One region of the Streptomyces sp. NPDC002845 genome, then DNA from elsewhere that is predicted to be linked to it. Evidence: riboswitches for the same ligand, from Rfam matches in the RefSeq annotation. Region 1 holds a riboswitch; the other holds the start of a gene.
What was found. A riboswitch is a leader RNA that binds a small molecule or an ion and turns the genes downstream of it on or off. The one in region 1 is predicted to bind glycine.
Positions count from the first base shown of each region.

Region 1 (10,353 bases):
GTCGTACGCCCAGAGCGTCATGCCGTTGGCGTGGTACGGCAGTGCCTTGCGGCGGTGGAGGACGAGGTCCCTGTCGAAGTCGAAGGGGATCTCGTGCGTGCCGAGCAGGCTGATCGTGCCCGAGCCCTTGATCGACTCCACCCGGCCGTCCGCCCCCTCCACGTCCACCGTGCGCGGGGAGGCGCCCTCCAGGCCGAGCAGCACCGCCTTGGGCGTGCCGTGGCCGTGGCCGGTCGCGCCCAGGGAGCCGTACAACTCGACGCGGAGGGAGGCGACGGAGCCGAGCAGCTCCTCGTTGCGCAGGCGGCGGGCGAACATGCGTGCCGCGCGCATCGGGCCGACCGTGTGGGAGCTGGACGGGCCGATGCCGATCGAGAACAGGTCGAAGACCGAGACGGCCACGGTGACTCCTCAGAACAGGGGTGGTGCGGGGGCGCCCGGCGGGCGCAGGGAGCGGGGCACCGCGCACTTCCGGTTCCAGTGTGCGCGGTGCCCCGAGAAAGGCGACGGAAGGCGACGAACGGCGGCCTACTTGGTGAGCCCCGGATACAGCGGGTGCTTCTCCGCCAGCGCCGTCACCCGGGCCTTCAGCGCCCCCACGTCGTACGACGGCTTCAGCGCCTCGGCGATCACGTCCGCCACCTCGGCGAAGTCCTCGGCGGTGAAGCCGCGGGTCGCCAGGGCCGGCGTACCGATGCGGAGCCCCGAGGTCACCATCGGCGGGCGAGGGTCGTTCGGGACGGCGTTGCGGTTGACCGTGATGCCGACCTCGTGGAGGCGGTCCTCGGCCTGCTGACCGTCGAGCTCGGAGTTCCGCAGGTCGACGAGGACCAGGTGCACGTCCGTGCCGCCGGAGAGGACGTCCACGCCCACGGCCTTCACGTCGTCCCGCACCAGGCGCTCGGCGAGGATGCGGGCCCCGTCCAGCGTCCGGCGCTGCCGCTCCTTGAAGTCCTGCGAGGCGGCGACCTTGAAGGAGACGGCCTTGGCGGCGATCACGTGTTCCAGCGGGCCGCCCTGCTGACCGGGGAAGACCGCCGAGTTGATCTTCTTGGCGAGGTCCTGGACGGAAAGGATCACGCCACCGCGCGGGCCGCCCAGCGTCTTGTGGGTCGTGGTCGTGACGACGTGTGCGTGCGGGACCGGGTTCGGGTGCAGCCCGGCCGCCACCAGACCCGCGAAGTGGGCCATGTCGACCATGAGGTACGCGCCGACCTCGTCCGCGATCCGCCGGAACGCGGCGAAGTCCAGCCGGCGCGGGTACGCCGACCAGCCCGCCACGATCAGCTTCGGCTTGGACTCCTTGGCCAGCTTCTCCACCTCGGCCATGTCGACCAGGCCGTCCTCGCCCACGTGGTAGGCGACGACGTTGTAGAGCTTGCCGGAGAAGTTGATCTTCATGCCGTGGGTCAGGTGCCCGCCGTGCGCGAGGCTCAGACCCATGATCGTGTCGCCGGGCTTGAGCAGCGCGAACATCGCGGCCGCGTTGGCCTGCGCGCCCGAGTGCGGCTGGACGTTGGCGTGCTCGGCGCCGAAGAGCTCCTTGATGCGGTCGATGGCGATCTGCTCGACCACGTCGACGTGCTCGCAGCCGCCGTAGTAGCGGCGGCCCGGGTAGCCCTCGGCGTACTTGTTGGTCAGCACCGAGCCCTGGGCCTCCATGACCGCGACCGGAGCGAAGTTCTCCGAGGCGATCATCTCCAGGGTGGACTGCTGGCGGTGCAGCTCGGCGTCGACGGCGGCGGCGACGTCCGGGTCCAGCTCGTGCAGGGGTGTGTTCAGGACAGACATACGGCTACGACTCCTCAGCCGGCGGAAAAGGCGGCGTACTCGTCGGCGGAGAGCAGGTCGGCCGGCTCCTCCGTGACGCGTACCTTGAACAGCCAGCCGCCCTCGAAGGGGGCGGAGTTCACCAGCGACGGGTCGTTGACCACGTCCTCGTTGATCTCGGTGACCTCACCGGTGACCGGGGCGTACAGGTCACTGACGGACTTGGTCGACTCCAGCTCGCCGCAGGTCTCGCCCGCGGTCACCGTGGCACCGGCCTCCGGGAGCTGGACGAAGACGACATCGCCGAGCGCGTTCGCCGCGTGCTCCGTGATGCCGACCGTCGCGACGCCGTCCTCGGCGCCCGACAGCCACTCGTGCTCCTTGCTGTAGCGCAGGTGCTGGGGGTTGCTCATGGCCTGAATTCTCCTGTATGCGCGGGAGTGCTGATGAAGGGGGACTGCTGGAACTGCTGGTGGGCACAGGTTATGTGCGCAGGGTCAGGGTCTCGCTACGGGCCGCGCCCAGCGTCTGACACGCTCAGCGCGTCGTCGGGAGCGACAGCCAAGTCCCAACGACCCGAGCGGGTCCCGTATTTGCTCTGGCGGCCGGGAGGGTCGTCGCTGGGCAGGCACGACCTGTCAAACTCCCCGGAGCGATCCATGGGGAGAGTCTCCCGGCTTCAGCCGGGAGAGAACTTCAATTCTGGCGCTTGTAGAACGGCAGCGCCACGACGCGGTACGGCTCGTGGCTACCCCGAATGTCCACACCGACACCCGGGGTGTCCACGGCCGCGTGCGCCGCGTCGACGTACGCCATCGCGATCGGCCTGCCCAGGGTGGGCGAGGGGGCGCCGGAGGTGACCTCGCCGATCACCCGGCCGTCGGCGACCACCGCGTACCCGGCGCGCGGGACCCGGCGCCCCTCGGCCACCAGCCCGACGAGGACGCGCGGAGGGTTGGCCTCGGCACGGGAGGCGGCCTCGGCCAGCGCCGCCCGCCCCACGAAGTCCCCCTCCTTCTCGAACTTCACGACCCGCCCGAGCCCCGCGTCGAAGGGGGTGAGCGAGGTCGACAGCTCGTGCCCGTACAGCGGCATGCCCGCCTCCAGGCGCAGGGTGTCCCGGCAGGACAGGCCGCAGGGCACGAGCCCCACCGGGGAACCCGCCTTGGTCAGCGCCTGCCACAGCTCGACGGCGTGCTCCGGCTTCACGAACAGCTCGAAGCCGTCCTCGCCGGTGTACCCGGTGCGCGCGATGAGCGCCGGGACGCCCGCGACCGTGCCGGGCAGGCCCGCGTAGTACTTCAGGCCGTCCAGGTCGGCGTCGGTCAGGGACTTGAGGATGCCGGGGGACTCGGGGCCCTGGACGGCGATCAGCGCGTACGCGTCCCGGTCGTCGCGCACGGACGCGTCGAAGCCCTCGGCGCGTTCGGTCAGCGCGTCCAGCACCACCTGGGCGTTGGAAGCGTTGGCCACGACCAGGTAGTGAGGAGACGCGGCCTCGGTTTCGGCCAGCCGGTAGACGATCAGGTCGTCGAGGATGCCGCCGTCCTCGCGGCAGATCATGGTGTAGCGGGCGCGGCCGGCCTTGACGCCCCCGATGTTGCCGACCAGCGCGTAGTCGAGCAGTGCGGCGGCGCCCGGACCGGTGACCGTGATCTCGCCCATGTGCGAGAGGTCGAAGAGGCCCGCCTTGGTGCGCACGGCGAGGTGCTCGTCGCGCTCGGAGCCGTAGCGCAGGGGCATGTCCCAGCCGGCGAAGTCGGTCATCGTCGCGCCGAGCGAGCGGTGCACGGCGTCGAGCGCGGTATGGCGCGGTCCAACAGGTCCAACAGGGGAGTTGCTGCTCATCGGTTCTGCTCCCAGGGCATGACGGGCGAGGAAAGTTCCTCCCCATCTGTCATCGGAACCTGAGAGGTTCATCATGACCGTACGTACTGCTGGTCATGACTTGCACCTTGGGTGGAGCCACCACGACAGCGGCTCGCTTTTCAGATGTGCCTCGCCCGCGCGGTAACGGGGCCTGAGAGATTCAAGGGAGGGACTTGCTCCTTCGGCGCCCCGGCGAAACGGTGCTGGGGACTCTCCCGCGCGGATTCAAGCGGCCGGTATGCAGTTGGCGGGCACATCATTGCACGCATCGGTGCGGCACGGCAGGGGGACCTCGCACAGCCCGCGCACAGCGTCCACAGGGAGACACGGCAGGCGACACAGCGTCCTGTAGCAGGCTTGTGTCGGTACGCGGACAGAAACAGGAGGCATACGCCATTACCTTCTCTTTACGCTTTACGGGCATGGGACTCCGTACCCATTGGGGAGGACGAACACGGTGAACAGGACCACGGCGTACGCGACGACCTCGGGCATCGCGCTGCCCGAGCAGCCCACTGCCCCGGCCCGGGAGGCGTGCGGCCCGTTCCCGAAGGCGGTCGTCCGCGATCTGCGGGAGCGCTCGGGGCGCAGCCCGCACGGACTCTCCTTCGGACCCGACGACCTCGTCGTGGTCACCGGCCTGCCCGGTAGCGGCAAGTCGACGCTGATGCGCCGCGCGGTGCCGGGCGTACGTATCGACTCCCAGGACACCCGCGACCGCTTCGACGCGCGCCTGGCGCGCTTCCTGCCGTACGCGGTCTACCGGCCGTTCGTACGGTTCGCGCACTACGCGGGTCTGCGCCGCGCCCTGCGTGCCGGCGGGGGAGTCGTCGTGCACGACTGCGGTACTCAGGCGTGGGTGCGCGGCTGGCTCGCCCGCGAGGCCCGCCGCCGGGGCGGCGTCCTGCATCTGCTGCTGCTCGATGTCACCCCCGGCCAGGCCCGTGACGGCCAGCGCGAGCGCGGCCGCGGGGTCTCCCGGTACGCCTTCGTCCGGCACCGCGGTGCCATGGCCCGGCTGCTGCGCTCCGTGGAGACGGGAGACCTGCCGGACGGCTGCGGCTCGGCGGTCCTCATCGACCGGGACGCGGCGAACGCGCTCAAGCGGATCGACTTCGCGGGCTGAGCCGATTTCGCGGGCTGAGCCGACGGGCCGAGCTGCTCTTAGGGCCTGAGCCGACCTCGCGGCCTGAGCCGACCTCGCGGCCTGAGCCGACCTCGCGGCCTGAGCCGACCTCGCGGCCTGAGCCGACCTCGCGGCCTGAGTCGACCTCGCGGCCTGAGTCGACCTCGCGGCCTCAGCCGACGGGCCGAGCCGGCCTCATGGCCTGAATCGACTTCGCGGGCCTGGTGGCCGTATCCCCCCTACGCGCTAGGGTTTTCGCCACCAGGGCAACACAGGACAAGCGGCAGGCAGAGATGGACTTCCCGGCGGACTTCCCGGCACAGGCGCACCCCCAAGGTCACGGCGGATGGCCCGGCAACGAGCTGGAGGAGGTCCTCTCCGTCTCGCTCGGCCAGCCCTCGGCGGGCGGCCGGATCATCGAGGTCCTCGGCCGCAGCTTCCTCTGGGTGCCGCTGCCCGAGGGCGGCGGTCCCCGCAGCGGCCCGCTCGACCTGCCCGGCATGGAGATCGAGGGGCAGGCGTACGTCCCGGTCTTCAGCTCGGAGGAACAGTTCCGCCAGGTCGTCGGCACCCACATGGGGTACGCGGTCGCGCCCGCAGCCGAGTTCGCGCGCGGGCTGCCCCCGCAGGTCGGCATCGCGCTGAACCCGGACGGCGTCGTCGGCGTACCGCTCCCGCCGCCCGCCGTGGCCGAGCTCTGCCAGGCCGGCCGGACCCCGCTGGACGGTGCGAGCGGCGCCCGCGTACGCCTGTTCGAGCCCGACTGGCAGGACGATCCGGTCGACTTCCTCACCGCCGCCTCCGCCGAGTTCGACGGCACCGGCGTCGTCCTCACCGCCCGCCGCTGCCTGGCCGCCATCGAGACCGCCGACCCGGTGATGTTCGTAGGCGTGGAGCTGTCCGCATGGGAGGCCGACTCACGTACCCTCCCGATGGACGCCCTGGGCCGGGCGTTGGGTAAGACCCCGGTGAAGTGGCCGGTAAACCTGGTCCTCATGGACGTAACCCAGGACCCGGTGGCCGACTGGCTGCGCAACAGGGTCCGCCCCTTCTACCAACGCTGACTGCAACCGCGCCCCTTAAGGGGCGCGGGGCTGTGTTGACATACGGCTCCGCCGCGCGGGCGCGACAAGCCACAAACAACTGGCAGTCAACGGATCACAGCCAGCCCCTAGCTCCCACGGCACAACCCAGAGGAGCGCCTAAGCTGGTTTCATATCCAGGGTCCAGGTCTCCAAGGTCCAACTCGAAGGGCGGTAAACGTGAGCGCGAGCGGCACGGCCGCAGCCGGGCAGGTAGAGCACATGCTGCGCCAGGTGACGCCCGGGCGTTACGACGCCTACGAGGCGCTCCTCCGCGCGCTCGCGACCCCGTCCTCCGGCCAGGTCTGGATGCTGTTGTGGCACGGCCAGGCGGGCTCCCCCGACGCCCAGTACGGGAACATGGAGGTGGACGGCTACGGCTACGCCCCGTGCGTCACCTCCGCCCAGGAACTCTCCGCCAGCGGCTGGAACCGCTCGTACGAGGTGGTCGACGGAGTCGACGTCGCCCGGACCCTCTACCCCGACCACTACGGCCTGTGGCTCAATCCGCATGCCCCGGGCGGCGGCGTCGGCATCCCCTGGCTCGATCTGCGCCGGATCGCCACGGGCCTGGAGCGCCAGCCCTCGGGCCCCCTCCGCCTCTCCGAACCGGGCATCGAGATCCCGCAGTTCTACGCCCTGCTCTCGCAGAACGCGCACCGCACCCCGGCCGTCCGCTCCCTGCGCCGCGCCTGGGTGCAGCCCGCGCTCGGCGCGCCGTACCTCGCCATCGGCCTCGACGTGTACGACACCTCGCCGCCCGCCGTCGACTCGGTGCGCGCGATGATGCAGCAGTCCATCGGCGCGGTCCCGGACGGGCTGCCCGTCTCGACCGTGGCGATGTCCGACGAGTACGACCCGGTCGCGATGTGGCTGCGCGCCAACACCCGCCCGTTCTACGACCGCGAGGCCCATGGCGCCGCCCCCGCCGGGGACTACGGCTATCCGCCGGTCCCCGGCCACCAACCGGGCGCCGCTGCTCCCCGGGCGTACTGACCGGCATCTGCCGCACCCGACGGCACCCGCCGACGGCCCAGAACCCGCTGTAGCCCGGCCGACCCGCCGTCCAGGCACCCCACGCCGTCCGGCAGACCTGCCGGACGGGCCGGTTCGCCGAAGGGCTGATCTGTCGGCAGGGCGCTCTCGTGCCGTCGCGTGGGTCGGCGTTCGGCTGGTCTGCCGCCCGTATACCCTCGCGCCGTCCGGTCGGCCTGCCGTCGGGCGGGTTCGTCGTCCGGTCGGTCCGCTGACCGACCGGTCAGGAAGCCCTCGGCCCGCTCTGTATCACCATTCGGAACACCCGATTCCCGGCCGAGCGGCATCCGCGGAACCTCTCGCACCCTTGTGCCCACCGACTGCCGCCTGTATCAGGCAAGTTAACTGCACGCATCCTTGATGTACCGGAAGCTTGCGTTTTGGTGAGTGTTCAGATCTCAGGTAGGTATCACCGCTATGCGGACTGTTCTCGGTCGGGTGCCGCGTCTGTAGTGTGCGGGGGTCAACACGCATTCCTCACAGCGGACCCCCGGAGTGGCCCCCTATGCGCATACGCAGATCCCGAGCCGCCAGGGCGATCACGGCCGCGTTGACGGTCGGTCTGATCGCCACCGGTTGCGCCAGCGAGCGAGACACGGAGGACGAGAACGGCGGCGAGGACACGTTCGTGTTCGGCGCCCCGGGCGACCCGGGCTCGCTGGACCCGGCACTCGCGAGCGACGGTGAGACCTTCCGGGTCACTCGCCAGGCCTTCGAAGCGCTCCTTGAGCACGAGTCGGGCGGCAGTGAGCTCGTCGGCGGTCTCGCCGAGAGCTGGGAGAGCAACGACGAGGGCACCGTCTGGACCTTCAACCTCCGCAAGGGCGTGAAGTTCCACGACGGCGAGGACTTCAACGCCGAGGCCGTGTGCGCCAACTACGACCACTGGTTCAACTGGACGGGCACCTACCAGTCCAGCGCGGTCTCCTACTACTGGCAGTCCATCATGGGCGGCTTCGCGAGCAACGAGGACGAGGAGACGGCGGAGGCGAACTACAAGTCCTGCACCGCTCAGGACGAGAACACCGCCGTCATCGAGGTCAAGGAGCCCTCCGCGAACCTGCCGGGCGGCTTCTCCCTCCAGGCCCTGGCCATCCACTCGCCGAAGGCCATCGAGGAGTACGAGAAGCAGGAGGCGACCGCCAAGGGCGACGCCATCACGTACCCCAAGTACAGCCAGGAGGCCGGCACGGTCGCCGGCACCGGCCCGTACCGGATCACGAAGTGGAACAAGGGCAACAAGGAAGTCACCCTTGAGCGCTTCGACGACTACTGGGGCGACAAGGCCAAGGTGAAGAACCTGGTCATCCGCACCATCGACACCGAGGAGGGCCGCCGCCAGGCGCTCCAGGCCGGTGACATCGACGGTTACGACCTCGTCTCGCCCGCCGACGTCAAGACCCTGGAGGACGAGGGCTTCGAGGTCCCGACCCGCGGTGTCTTCAACCTCTTCTACCTCGGCATGACCCAGGAGAAGAACGCGGCGCTGAAGAAGAAGGAAGTCCGCCAGGCCATCGCGCACGCCCTCGACCGCGAGAACCTGGTCAAGACCCAGCTGCCCGAGGGCGGCAAGGTGGCCACGCAGTTCATGCCGGACACGGTCGCCGGCTACTCGGACGACGTGACGACGTACGAGTACGACACGGCCAAGGCCGAGCAGCTCCTCGCGGACGCCGGTGAGAGCGGCCTGGAGATCGAGTTCTGCTACCCGACCGAGGTCACCCGCCCCTACATGCCCGCCCCCCAGGACCTCTTCGAGCTGATGAAGGCCGACCTGGAGAAGGCCGGCATCAAGGTCACCCCGAAGCCCATGAAGTGGGCCCCGGACTACCTCGACGCCACCGAGGCCGGCTCCTGCGCCCTGCACATGCTGGGCTGGACCGGTGACTTCAACGACGGCTACAACTTCATCGGCACCTGGTTCGCCGGGTACGACACCCAGTGGGGCTTCAAGAACCAGGAGCTCTTCGACGCGGTGAACGCCGGTTCGGAGCTGGGTGACGCGGACGAGCGCACCGCGGCGTACAAGAACGCCAACGAGGTCATCATGGACTACCTGCCGGGTGTCCCGATCTCCTCCTCCCCGCCTGCCATCGCGTTCGCCAAGAATGTCAACCCGCCGAACGTTTCCCCGCTGACCCAGGAGAACTTCGCGGAAGTCTCCTTCAAGTAGGCAGAGACAGGCACAGCACAGGTCCGCCCGGCCGCTGCAACTCGGCGACCGGGCGGACCCGTATCTGAAGTCACACACGCTAGAAAGGGGCATGCGGGGTGCTGCGTCTCGTCGTACGAAGACTGCTCCAACTCATTCCCACCCTGCTCGGCCTGTCGGTTCTGCTGTTCCTCTGGCTGAACCGGCTGCCCGGCGGACCCGCCTCAGCGATCCTGGGGGAGAGAGCCACCGAGGCCGAAGTGGCGCGCATCAACCGCGCGCTGGGGCTCGACGAGCCCCTCCATATCCAGTACTGGCGCTTCCTCAGGCGGATCACCGAACTCGACCTGGGCACCTCCGTGCAGACCGGACAGCCGGTGTGGGACGAGTTCACGCTGCGCTTCCCCGCCACCATGGAGCTGTCCGTCGCCGCGATCCTCATCGCCGTGGCGGTCGGCGTCCCGCTCGGTTACTTCGCCGCCCGCAAGCGGGGCGGCTGGCTGGACGTCACGGCGGTCTCCGGTTCACTCGTCGGGATCTGCGTCCCGGTCTTCTTCCTCGCCCTCATCCTCAAGGGGATCTTCGCCGTCGAACTCGGGATCTTCCCCAGCTTCGGCCGCCAGTCCACCGGTATCAACGCCACCGACGTGACCGGGTTCGCCGTCCTGGACGGCATTCTCACCGGGGAGTTCGACGCCTCCTGGGACGCCATCACCCATCTGGTGCTGCCCGCCGTCACCCTGGCCTCCATCCCCCTCGCCGTCATCGTGCGCATGACCCGCGCCAGCGTTCTGGAGGTGCTGGGCGAGGACTACGTCCGCACCGCCGAGTCCAAGGGCCTGCAGCGGCGCGTCGTACGGGGACGGCACGTGCTGCGCAACGCCATGCTGCCGGTGGTCACCGCCGTCGGCCTGCTCACCGGCTCGCTGCTGTCGGGGGCCGTCCTCACCGAGTCCGTCTTCGCCTTCGGCGGCATCGGCTCCTTCATCCGGACCGCGATCGACAGCCGTGACTACCCGGTGCTCGTCGGCTTCATCATGTTCATCGCGATGGTGTACGTCCTGATCAATCTGCTGGTGGACGTGGCGTACAGCCTCATCGACCCGAGAGTGCGGGTGCACTGACGTGAGCACCACGAAAACCGAGAAGATCCAGCGCCTCGCGGAGCTTACCGCCCAGCACGAGACCACGACCGGCGCCAGTCTGTGGCGGGAAGCCTTCCGGCGGCTGAAGTCCAGCAAGATGGCGATCATCGGGGCCGGCATCATCGCCGTCTTCGTCGTCCTCGCCGTCGTCGGCCCCTGGACCGCCCCCTACTC
Region 1 covers NZ_JBSFUU010000006.1:3,032-13,384, forward strand. Annotated here, with positions in the region: gene ACWD3C_RS05695 (L-serine ammonia-lyase) at 1-402, opposite strand, end outside; gene glyA (serine hydroxymethyltransferase) at 529-1,791, opposite strand; gene gcvH (glycine cleavage system protein GcvH) at 1,806-2,183, opposite strand; gene gcvT (glycine cleavage system aminomethyltransferase GcvT) at 2,467-3,618, opposite strand; glycine riboswitch at 3,655-3,768, opposite strand; glycine riboswitch at 3,769-3,867, opposite strand; gene ACWD3C_RS05715 (AAA family ATPase) at 4,097-4,765, shown strand; gene ACWD3C_RS05720 (enhanced serine sensitivity protein SseB) at 5,059-5,829, shown strand; gene ACWD3C_RS05725 (enhanced serine sensitivity protein SseB C-terminal domain-containing protein) at 6,028-6,843, shown strand; gene ACWD3C_RS05730 (ABC transporter substrate-binding protein) at 7,388-9,055, shown strand; gene ACWD3C_RS05735 (ABC transporter permease) at 9,154-10,158, shown strand; gene ACWD3C_RS05740 (ABC transporter permease) at 10,160-10,353, shown strand, end outside.

Region 2 (10,353 bases), on a different contig from region 1:
ACGCCCGAACTCCCGCTGCCCGTCCACGTCCTGGACCGGATCGCTCCCGAGGGTGCCTCCGCGACCAGGCTCGCCGGCTGGCGCTTCCTGATCCGCTGCGGCGACCGCGCCGTTGCCGCCGCCGAGACCCGGCTGACCCCCGACGGCTGGGCCTTCTCGCACTTCTTCGAAGGACCGTACGTCGCCGCCACCGAGCTCGCCCTGCGCCAGGCGGAGTCCATGAAGCAGCCGTACCAGGCACGCCTGCTGTCGGTGCCCGAGCTGTACATGCTCACGCTCTGGCTGCACGGCGACTGCACGGCCGACGGCGCCACCGGCCATCCCGCCGCCACCGACCTCCTGGTCCCGCTGGCCCCGGCCCCGCCCGGCATCGCGGCCCACCGCCCACACCGGGTCGCCGATCTGCTCCCGGTACTGACCCACCGGGTGACTCCGGCCCCGCTGCTGAGCTCACCGGCCTGAATCCGGGACCACCGCACCGCCCTTGCCCCGCTGCCGGAATACCGGTGGCGGGGTATCTCTTTCCCGCTGCCGATAGCAGCCCGCTCTTTTGGGCCTCATTACGCTCGTACGAGCCGGAAAAGGCCCGGCCCGTCCGGACTAGCCCTATCCGACCACGGCGAACCACCCGAAGGGACAGTGCAGTTGGGATGAACCGACCGCACGGGTGATGCGTCTTCAATCTGTGAGAAGCGATGCCGCCAAATCCCTGCGGATCGACGCCCGTGGGGCAACACTGGGACCGGACCGATTTATCACAACGGGGGCGACCATGAACGAGGCTTCACGCCACGGGCCGGACACCACAGCCATCTCACACATCACGCCAGAGCGAGAGATCCCCACCACCATGTGCCAGCACCAGCCGTCGTGCCCTTCCGCAGAATCAGCCGACCGGGACTTCGCGCGCCTCGTCGCGCACCACCCGGAGCAGGGATGGAGCCTGCTGTGCAACGGCGTTCTGCTCTTCGAGGACACCGGTGAGCTACTGCCAGACGGCCAGATCATCGACCCTCACCGCCCGCTGGGCACCGGCCAGGTGATGACGGCCGCCTGAGCCGCACAGACGCGCACCGCGCACAAGGCGGCCGCCTTCGACACAAGGCGACCGTCCGTACACAGGGGAACTGCCCGGACCACACCAGGGCAACCGCCCGGACATACGAGGGGCCGGCCGGAGACATACGCTCCGCACCGGCCCCGACGCGTGTCCAGGGGTGACTACTCCTCGTAAGCGTCGAGCGGCGGGCAGGAGCAGACCAGGTTCCGGTCCCCGAAGGCCTGGTCGATCCGGCGCACCGGCGGCCAGTACTTGTCGGCGGCCGAGACACCGTCCGGGAAGACGGCCTCCTCACGGCTGTACCCGTACTTCCACTCCCCACCGACCGAGGCGGCGGTGTGCGGGGCGTTCCGCAGCGGGTTGTCGTCCGCGGGCCACTCGCCCGAGCCGACCTTCTCGACCTCCGCCCGGATCGCGATCATCGCCTCGCAGAACCGGTCCAGCTCGGCCAGGTCCTCCGACTCGGTCGGCTCGATCATCAGCGTCCCGGCCACCGGGAACGACATCGTCGGCGCGTGGAAGCCGTAGTCGATCAGCCGCTTGGCGATGTCGTCCACGGTCACCCCGGTCGCCTTGGTCAGCGGCCGCAGATCGATGATGCACTCGTGCGCGACGAGCCCACCGGGGCCGGTGTACAGCACCGGGTAGTGCGGCTCCAGACGCTTGGCGATGTAGTTGGCGCTCAGGACCGCCACCTGCGCGGCCCGCTTGAGCCCCTCACCGCCCATGAGCCGGACGTACGCCCACGAGATGGGCAGGATGCCCGCCGAACCCCACGGCGCCGCCGAGATCGGGCCCACACCCGTCTCCGGGCCGGCCGCGGGCTGCAGCGGGTGATTCGGCAGATACGGCGCCAGGTGCGCGCGTACACCGACAGGGCCGACTCCCGGACCGCCGCCGCCGTGCGGGATGCAGAACGTCTTGTGCAGGTTCAGGTGCGAGACGTCACCGCCGAAGTGGCCCGGCTTGGCAAGCCCCACCAGCGCGTTGAGGTTGGCGCCGTCCACGTACACCTGGCCGCCCGCCTCGTGCACCTGGGCACAGATCTCGGCGACGTGCTCCTCGAACACACCGTGCGTCGAGGGGTACGTGATCATCAGCACCGCCAGTTCGTCGCGGTACCGCTCGATCTTCGCCCGCAGGTCCTCGACGTCGATCTCGCCGTCCTCGGCGGTCTTCACGACGACGACCTTCATGCCCGCCATGACGGCACTGGCGGCGTTCGTACCGTGCGCGGAGGACGGGATCAGGCACACCGTGCGCTGCTCGTCACCGTTGGCCCGGTGATACCCGCGAACGGCGAGCAGACCGGCCAGTTCTCCCTGGGAGCCCGCGTTCGGCTGGAGCGAGACCTTGTCGTACCCGGTGACCTCGGCGAGACGTTCCTCCAGCTCCCGGATGAGCGTGAGGTAGCCCCCGGCCTGCTCGGCGGGCGCGAAGGGGTGCAACTGCCCGAACTCGGGCCAGGTGACCGGCTCCATCTCCGTGGTCGCGTTGAGCTTCATCGTGCAGGAGCCCAGCGGGATCATGCCGCGGTCGAGCGCGTAGTCCCGGTCGGCGAGCCTGCGCAGGTAGCGCAGCATCGCGGTCTCGGAGCGGTGCTGGTGGAAGACCGGGTGCGTGAGGTACTCGTCGGTGCGCAGCAGCGCGTCCGGCAACGCCTCCTCGGTGGCCGCGTCGAGCGCCTCGACGTCGCCCTCCACCCCGAACGCGGTCCATACGGCGCCCACCTGGGCCCGCTTGGTCGTCTCGTCGCAGGCGATCGACACGGTGTCGGCGTCCACGCGCCACAGGTTGACCCCGTGCTCCCGCGCGGCCGCGACGACCGCGTCCGCCTTGCCCGGTACCCGCGCGGTGACCGTGTCGAAGAAGGCGCCGTGCACGACCTCGACCCCGCCCGCGGTGAGCCCCGCGGCGAGGATCGTGGCGTACCGGTGGGTGCGCCGGGCGATGATCCTCAGGCCCTCGGGCCCGTGGTACACGGCGTACGTGCCGGCCATCACGGCGAGCAGCACCTGCGCCGTACAGATGTTGCTGGTCGCCTTCTCGCGGCGGATGTGCTGCTCCCGCGTCTGCAGGGCGAGCCGGTACGCCTTGTGTCCGTCCGCGTCGACGGAGACGCCCACGAGCCGCCCGGGCAGGCTGCGCGCGAACTTCTCGTGCACGGCCATGTACCCGGCGTGCGGCCCGCCGAAGCCCATCGGCACACCGAAGCGCTGGGTCGTACCGACGGCGATGTCGGCGCCCAGCTCACCGGGCGAGGTGAGCAGCGTGAGGGCAAGCAGATCGGCGGCGACGGTGACGAGCGCGCCGAGTTCGTGCGCCTGGTCGATGACGGGCTTGATGGCGCGTACGGCACCGGAGGCTCCCGGGTACTGAATCAGTACGCCGTTGATCTCGCGCCCGGCGATCTCGGCGGGGATGCCCTCACTGAGATCGGCGACGACGACCTCGACGCCGGTCGGCTCGGCGCGGGCCTCGATCACGGCGATGGTCTGCGGCAGCGCGTCCGCGTCGACCAGGAAGAGACCCTTCTTGTTCTTGCCCATGCGCCGGGACAGTGCCATGGCCTCCGCGGCCGCCGTGCCCTCGTCGAGCAGGGAGGCACCGGAGGTGGGCAGACCGGTCAGGTCGGCGACCATGGTCTGGAAGTTCAGCAGGGCTTCGAGCCGCCCCTGCGAGATCTCGGGCTGATACGGCGTGTAGGCGGTGTACCAGGCCGGGTTCTCCATGACATTGCGCAGGATGACGGGCGGGGTGAACGTCCCGTAGTACCCGAGCCCGATCATGGAGTCGAGGACCTGATTGCGATCGGCGAGGGAGCGCAGCTCTTCCAGCACCTCGGCCTCGGTGCGTGCGCCCGGCAGCTTCAGGGCCTCGGCGTTCTTGATCACATCCGGGACCGCGGCGGCCGTCAGCTCGTCGAGGGAGCCGTACCCGACCTGCGCCAGCATCTTGGCCCGGTCCTCGTGGTCGGGTCCGATGTGACGCCGCTCGAAGGGGGTTCCCTGTTCGAGCTCGGAGAGCGGAATGCGATGGGCGGTCATTTGCGGAGGCCTCCTGGTCTGACACGACCTTCGAGGGGCACCACGGCACGGGTGCCCCGACGGCCTCCCCCTCTGTCATCTCAACCTGAGAGCTTCACCGGACCGCCCGAGGACGCTCCGGCTTGCACCGTCGGTGAGAGCGGAAGCCGTCGACACCCGCCCTGCTTTCCAGAGTGACCTCGTCCGTGCGGTACGTGGGCCTGAGAGATTCCGGGGAGGATTTGCTCCTTCGGCGCCTCCGATGGTGTCTGGAGGACTCTCCCGCACGGGGTCAGCAGCCGCTGCCAGACTACCAGCGAGGTCAACGCACGGGCTTTCGAGTGGCCGCCTTCCTCAATGTGCCTTTTCGTAGTGCTTAAGGATGAGCTGCAACCCTTGGTGCGACCACTTGGAGGGCCCATGCAGACCGACATCGATCCGCGCAATCTGATCGGCCGCAAGGCGTTCGACCGTAAGGGCACCAAGATCGGCACGGTCGACGAGGTCTACCTCGACGACGCGACCGGCATCCCCGAGTGGGCGGCGATACGCACGGGCCTCTTCGGCCGCGACGCCTTCGTCCCCCTGGAGCCCAGCGAATTCGTCGGCGGCGCCCTCCGCGTCCCCTACGACCGCGCCCTCATCAAGGACGCCCCCGACTTCGGCGTGGGCCGCCACCTCTCCCCGGAGCAAGAGCTCCAGCTCTACCACCACTACGGCCTCGACGTGGCCCCACCCCCACCGCCCGACTGGGACTTCGGACAAGTGGCAGGCCAGGACGAACCCTGACCGACGGCACCAGCACCCGCCCGGCCTTGCCACCCGCCAACTCACCCTGGCCCCCACCAGCCTCCGGACACGCAGCGGCAACGGCTCCGCCCGCTGCGATCACGAGTCGTCCACCCCAAACACGCTCACGCGCCCCGGCCCGCCCGCCTGATACCTCGGCCCCGCCCTGCTCCACCCTGGACGGATCAGCCACGTACTCGTCCCGGCAGGACACAGCCCAGCCACTACCCCTCTCCCCGCCCTCTCGCGCACCCGTCCCCACCCCACCCCGCCTCGGCAGAAGGCACAAACCACGCGCCGTCGGCGCGGCCACCGGCCCCGCATCGCCAAGGCCCACCCACGGCTCACCCACGCCCCAACCGCACCCCGGCGCCAGTCCCCCGCCCCGGCCGCACCCTCACCCCGGCGCCCTCATCTCCAACCCGCCCTCCACCGCGGTCCCAGCCTCCGGCCCCATCGGCACCCCAGGTAACAAGGGCAACGGCTCCGCGGGCTCCAACTCCGGATCGTCCACCCGGAACGTACGCACGCGCCCAGGCTCGGACCCAGGCGTCTCGAACCGCACCGTGACCCGCCCGAGCCCGCTGCCCTGCACCCACCCGTGCCCGTACTCGGTGTGCCGAACGTCGTGCCCCGCGGGCCAGCGCCGCTCGACGGGCGTCGCGCTCTCCTCCGGAGCGGGCGCCTCCACCGCTTCCTCCTCCGCGAGGTCCAGCTCCCCCGCCGCCTGAGCGAACAGGTCCTCCTGCGTGTAGTCGGCGAGCCCACTGACGCCCACCCCGAGCAGCCGTACGCCACCGGTCGTGTCCACGGACTCCAGCAGCCGCGCGGCGGCCTCCCGCACCACGGCGGGGTCGTCCGTGGGCCCCCGCAGCGTCTCGGACCGGGTCAGCGTGGAGAAGTCGTACCGCCGCACCTTCAGCACGATGGTCCGCCCCGACAGCCGCGCACCACGCAGCCGCCGCACACACCGGTCGGAGAGCCGCTGCACCTCCATGCGGACCCGTACGCGGTCGTGGATGTCCACGTCGTACGTGTCCTCCACCGACACCGACTTCGTGTCCCGCTCGGCCACCACGGGTCGCTCGTCGTGCGCCAGGGCCATGGCGTACAACCCGTGTCCATGGGCCTTCCCCACCAGCCGTACCAGCTCCTCCTCACCGGCCTCGACGATCTCCTCGACCGTGGTGATCCCGGCCCGCCGCAGATGGTCCCCGGTCGCGGGCCCCACGCCGGGCAGGATGCGCACCGACTTCGGCCCGAGCAGCGCCCGCTCGGTCCCGGGCTCGATGAGCACGAGTCCGTCGGGTTTGGCCTGCTCGGAGGCGATCTTCGCGAGCATCTTGGACGCGGCGAGCCCCACGGACCCGGTCAGCCCTGTCACGGCCCGTATGTCCGCCCGAAGCTTCGCCCCGGCCAGCCGCGCCGACTCCTCGTCCCAGGCCGCTCCCCCGGCCTCCAGATCGACGAACGCCTCGTCCAGGCTCAGCGGCTCCACCAGCGGCGACAACCCGCGCAAGAGCCCCATGACCTGCTCGCTGATCGCCCGGTAGAACCCGAACCTCGGCACGAGATACGCGGCGTTCGGCGCCAGCCGTCGCGCCTGCGCCATGGGCATCGCCGAGTGCACCCCGAACACCCGCGCCTCGTACGAGGCCGTGGCCACCACCCCGCGTGGCCCGAGCCCGCCCACGATGACGGCCTTCCCGCGCAGGCTCGGCTTGGATGCCTGCTCCGCCGAGGCGAAGAAGGCATCCATGTCGAGATGCAGGATCGTGGGCGCGGTTCTCACATCTCCGATGCTGCCCTACGCCACTGACAATGCCCCGCTACGGCCGGCCACCAGCCCGACGCAAGCTCGGTCCCCGGTTCCCCCGCCCCGCCGACGCGGCCAGGACAGCGCCCTCAAACCGCCCGGTTGCGCCGCCGGGCCAGCTCATCCGCCGGATTGTGGGCGACCAGGGTTTCCCCCGTGTCGACCCGCTCGCCGTGCAGCTGCGAGAGAGCGCTCTCCACGTCCCGCCACACCACACCCACCGCGATACCGAAGATGCCCTGACCGCCCTGGAGCAGCGCGTGGACCTCATCGGGAGACGTGCACTCGTAGACGGTCGCACCGTCGCTCATCAGCGTCATGCGCTCCAGATCCCGGAAGCCTCGCTCCCTGAGGTGCTGGACTGCGGTCCGGATGTTCTGCAGGGACACCCCGGTGTCCAGAAACCGCTTGACGATCTTCAGAACGACGACGTCCCGAAAGCTGTAAAGGCGCTGCGTCCCCGACCCGTAGGCAGGCCGCACGCTCGGCTCGACGAGCCCGGTGCGGGCCCAGTAGTCGAGCTGCCGATAGGTGATGCCCGCGGCCGCGCACGCCGTGGGACCGCGGTAACCGATCTTCTCGTACGTCTCGGACGTCGCCCCTGCGCTGCCCGGCACTGCTGTCGGCCGCTGCGGGACGTGACCGGCCGCGCTGCCGTGAAGCGGGTACGGGCCGTTCTCCCCCGGACTGCGTCCGGGAGCACCCCCAGCCGTACCGTCGCCGCTGCTTCTCACGCCGACCTCCGTCCTCGACCTGCCCTCTCGACGGTAGGCAGTCACCAGGGGTGCGTCAACGATCGCCACACTCGGCACGCCGAGTGATAATCACCCAAGGAGTGGTTTCCCGTGCCCTTCCGCGGGGAAAGGCTAGCCGAATGCGCTGAGGCCGGACCGCACGACACCACACTGGCCGCTGGCATGTGCCCAGCGCGCGATCACAGCAAACCCCGCCGAACGCAGACCTCTGGGCCGGTCAGCCTCTGAACGCCGCCGCCCATGGCCCCGGGCTCACTGGCTGCTCGTCCCGAAGTCCTCGGGCGAGATCTGGTCGAGGAACTCGCGGAACTTCTCCACCTCGTCCTCCTGCTCGTCCGGGATGGCGATGCCCGCATCGTCGAGCACCCCTTCACTTCCGTAGATCGGTGTCCCGGTGCGCAGCGCCAGCGCTATGGCGTCGGACGGACGGGCGCTGACCTCGACCCCACTGGCGAACACCAGCTCCGCGTAGAAGACGCCCTCACGCAGATCGGTGATGCGCACTTCCGTGAGCTCCTGGCCGACGGCCTCCAGCACGTCCTTGAACAGGTCGTGGGTCAGCGGTCGGGCGGGGGCCATGCCCTGCTGTGCGAAGGCGATCGCCGTGGCCTCCCCCGGCCCGATCCAGATGGGGAGGTAACGGTCGCCTCCCACTTCACGCAGGAGCACGATCGGTTGGTTGGAGGGCATTTCGACCCGGACACCTACGACATCGAGCTCGTTCACACAGCAACCCTAGGCCGTACGCGGGACGTTTGGGTAGTCGGGCAGAGATTGCCCCGGTCGACCAGGGCTCCACTGGGGCATCCGCGCGCTGGCGTCAAGGCAGCCTTACGCCGAGCGCGGTCTGCACCAGCGCTGCGTGCAGCTTCACCGCGAGCCCCGCCAGCTCCTTCGTACGAGCCTCCGCGTGCGCCCTGGTCTGCGGATTGCGGTGGCGGCGCAGCGGGGCCACAACCTGGTCCACGAGCCCTGCCTCACGGTCCGCGGCGGCCTTCATCACTCGCAGATGCCGTGGTTCGATCCCGAACCGCCCCAGTTCGACGACGAGCGCGGCGACGGTGACCGCCTCGGAGTCGTACACCCCGTCCGTCAGCGGAGTGATGAGCCCGTACGACTCCCACTCCACGAGCTGCTCCTCCTCGATCCCGGCGGCGGCGAGCAGCTCGGCGCGCCCGATCCGGGCCACGGTCGGCTCCTCGGAACCGCCGAACAGCTCGTCGAGCCCCTCCCCGTCCCCCGGGTCCCGCTGACGCCCCAGAGTGGGAAGCCGTACCGCCTCACCGCGCTCCATCGCCTCCAGGTGCTCGCGGATCACCTTGAGCGGCAGATAGTGGTCCCGCTGCATCCTCAGGACGTGGCCGAGGCGCTCGACATCCTCGGCGCTGAACTTGCGATACCCCGAGGGGGTGCGCTGCGGCTCGATGAGGCCCTCGGACTCCAGGAAGCGAATCTTGGAGATCGTGACCTCGGGGAACTCCTCGCGCAATGTGTTCAGCACCGTGCCGATGCTCATCAGCCCGCTGTCCGTGGCGGCGGCACCGTTCCCGGTACCGCCGCTCGGTGTTTGAAGCATGGACCTTCCTGGGGGTCCCCCCGGACGGAGTCCGGAGGAGGGTCAGATGCCCCGCTGGCTCGCGTAGAAGACCAGCCGGTACTTGCCGATCTGCACCTCGTCGCCGTTCGACAGCGCGACCTCGTCGATCCGCTCCCGGTTGACGTACGTGCCGTTCAGACTGCCCACGTCGGCCACCGTGAACGAGCCGTCCGGACCGCGGCGGAACTCCACATGGCGGCGCGACACCGTCACGTCGTCCAGGAAGATGTCGCTCTGCGGGTGACGACCGGCCGTGGTCAGATCGCCGTCCAGGAGGAAGCGGCTGCCCGAGTTGGGGCCCCGGCGTACCACCAGGAGCGCCGAGCCGAGCGGCAGCGCGTCGACGGCAGCCTGCGCCTCGGGCGACAGCGACGGGATCGCCGTCTGTCCGGTGACCTCGGAGTCGTAGGCCTCCAGGCCGGAGATCGAGATCGTGGAGGTCGTCTCGGAGGGACGCTCCGCGGCCGCCCCGGCTCGCAGCGGCGCACCGCAATTGGAGCAGAAGCGGCTGTTCTCCGCGTTGCGGTTACCGCACCTCGTACACACCAGGGCCGACATGGACGGATCCTCCTGCCGCGGCTGCCCCGCCGGGGCATTGGACGCGTACGGGTCGGAGGCGAACCCTCCACCCGCACCTGAGGTTGACGGTTGCCCGAAACCTATGCGGCCGGACTGGGCAGGGTCAACAGACGGCGCGCCCTGACCTCCGGAAATGTCGCCACCCTGACCAGCGACCTCGTCCCGGAACAGGGGGCGCTCGCCGCCCTGATCCTCCACGTCTCCAGGCTGCGCGCGATGGCGAGCGGTAGCGTTCTCGCTGTCCTCTCGCGCGCTCTTGCCGAACAACTTCGCAAACAACTTCACGGGCGATTCCCCTTGACCGAAACAGACCCGCCCGTGGGGCAGGACGAACCCTGATTGAACTCACCGGTCGACCCGGACATCCTCACAACGTCCGTATCCACCTGACAGTTTCCACCACGCACCACCCAATCGGTGCGCCGACCCCCCGCAACCTCATGCCCTCGCCCGACGGCCCCTATGCACCTGCGGTTCACTGGGAGGACGACCGAGCGTAGTCAGGCCGCTTCGCCGCTCGCAAGGCGTCCACAACGATCTTGTCCGCCTGCTCCACGGTCACGGTGGCCTGCTCCTTCTCCAGCATCTGCACCACACCCCCGGGGATGTTCAGCGCGGGCTCGAGGTCCTGCGGCTTGCCGATAACCTTGAAACGATAGGGTTGGGTGATCTTGTTCCCGTCGACGCTGATGCCACTGCCGGAGTCCGTCAGATAGGTGTCGGCGACAACC
Region 2 covers NZ_JBSFUU010000085.1:5,384-15,736, reverse strand. Annotated here, with positions in the region: gene ACWD3C_RS39600 (hypothetical protein) at 1-462, shown strand, start outside; gene ACWD3C_RS39595 (DUF5999 family protein) at 851-1,057, shown strand; gene gcvP (aminomethyl-transferring glycine dehydrogenase) at 1,222-4,107, opposite strand; glycine riboswitch at 4,286-4,381, opposite strand; gene ACWD3C_RS39585 (PRC-barrel domain-containing protein) at 4,507-4,875, shown strand; gene ACWD3C_RS39580 (DNA polymerase IV) at 5,273-6,667, opposite strand; gene ACWD3C_RS39575 (MerR family transcriptional regulator) at 6,781-7,425, opposite strand; gene ACWD3C_RS39570 (bifunctional nuclease family protein) at 7,699-8,172, opposite strand; gene ftsR (transcriptional regulator FtsR) at 8,267-9,022, opposite strand; gene ACWD3C_RS39560 (FHA domain-containing protein) at 9,065-9,601, opposite strand; gene ACWD3C_RS39555 (hypothetical protein) at 9,692-9,961, shown strand; gene ACWD3C_RS39550 (DUF881 domain-containing protein) at 10,098-10,353, opposite strand, start outside.
Region 2: linked by a shared signal. The riboswitch ahead of gcvP (aminomethyl-transferring glycine dehydrogenase) and the one ahead of gcvT (glycine cleavage system aminomethyltransferase GcvT) in region 1 are both predicted to bind glycine.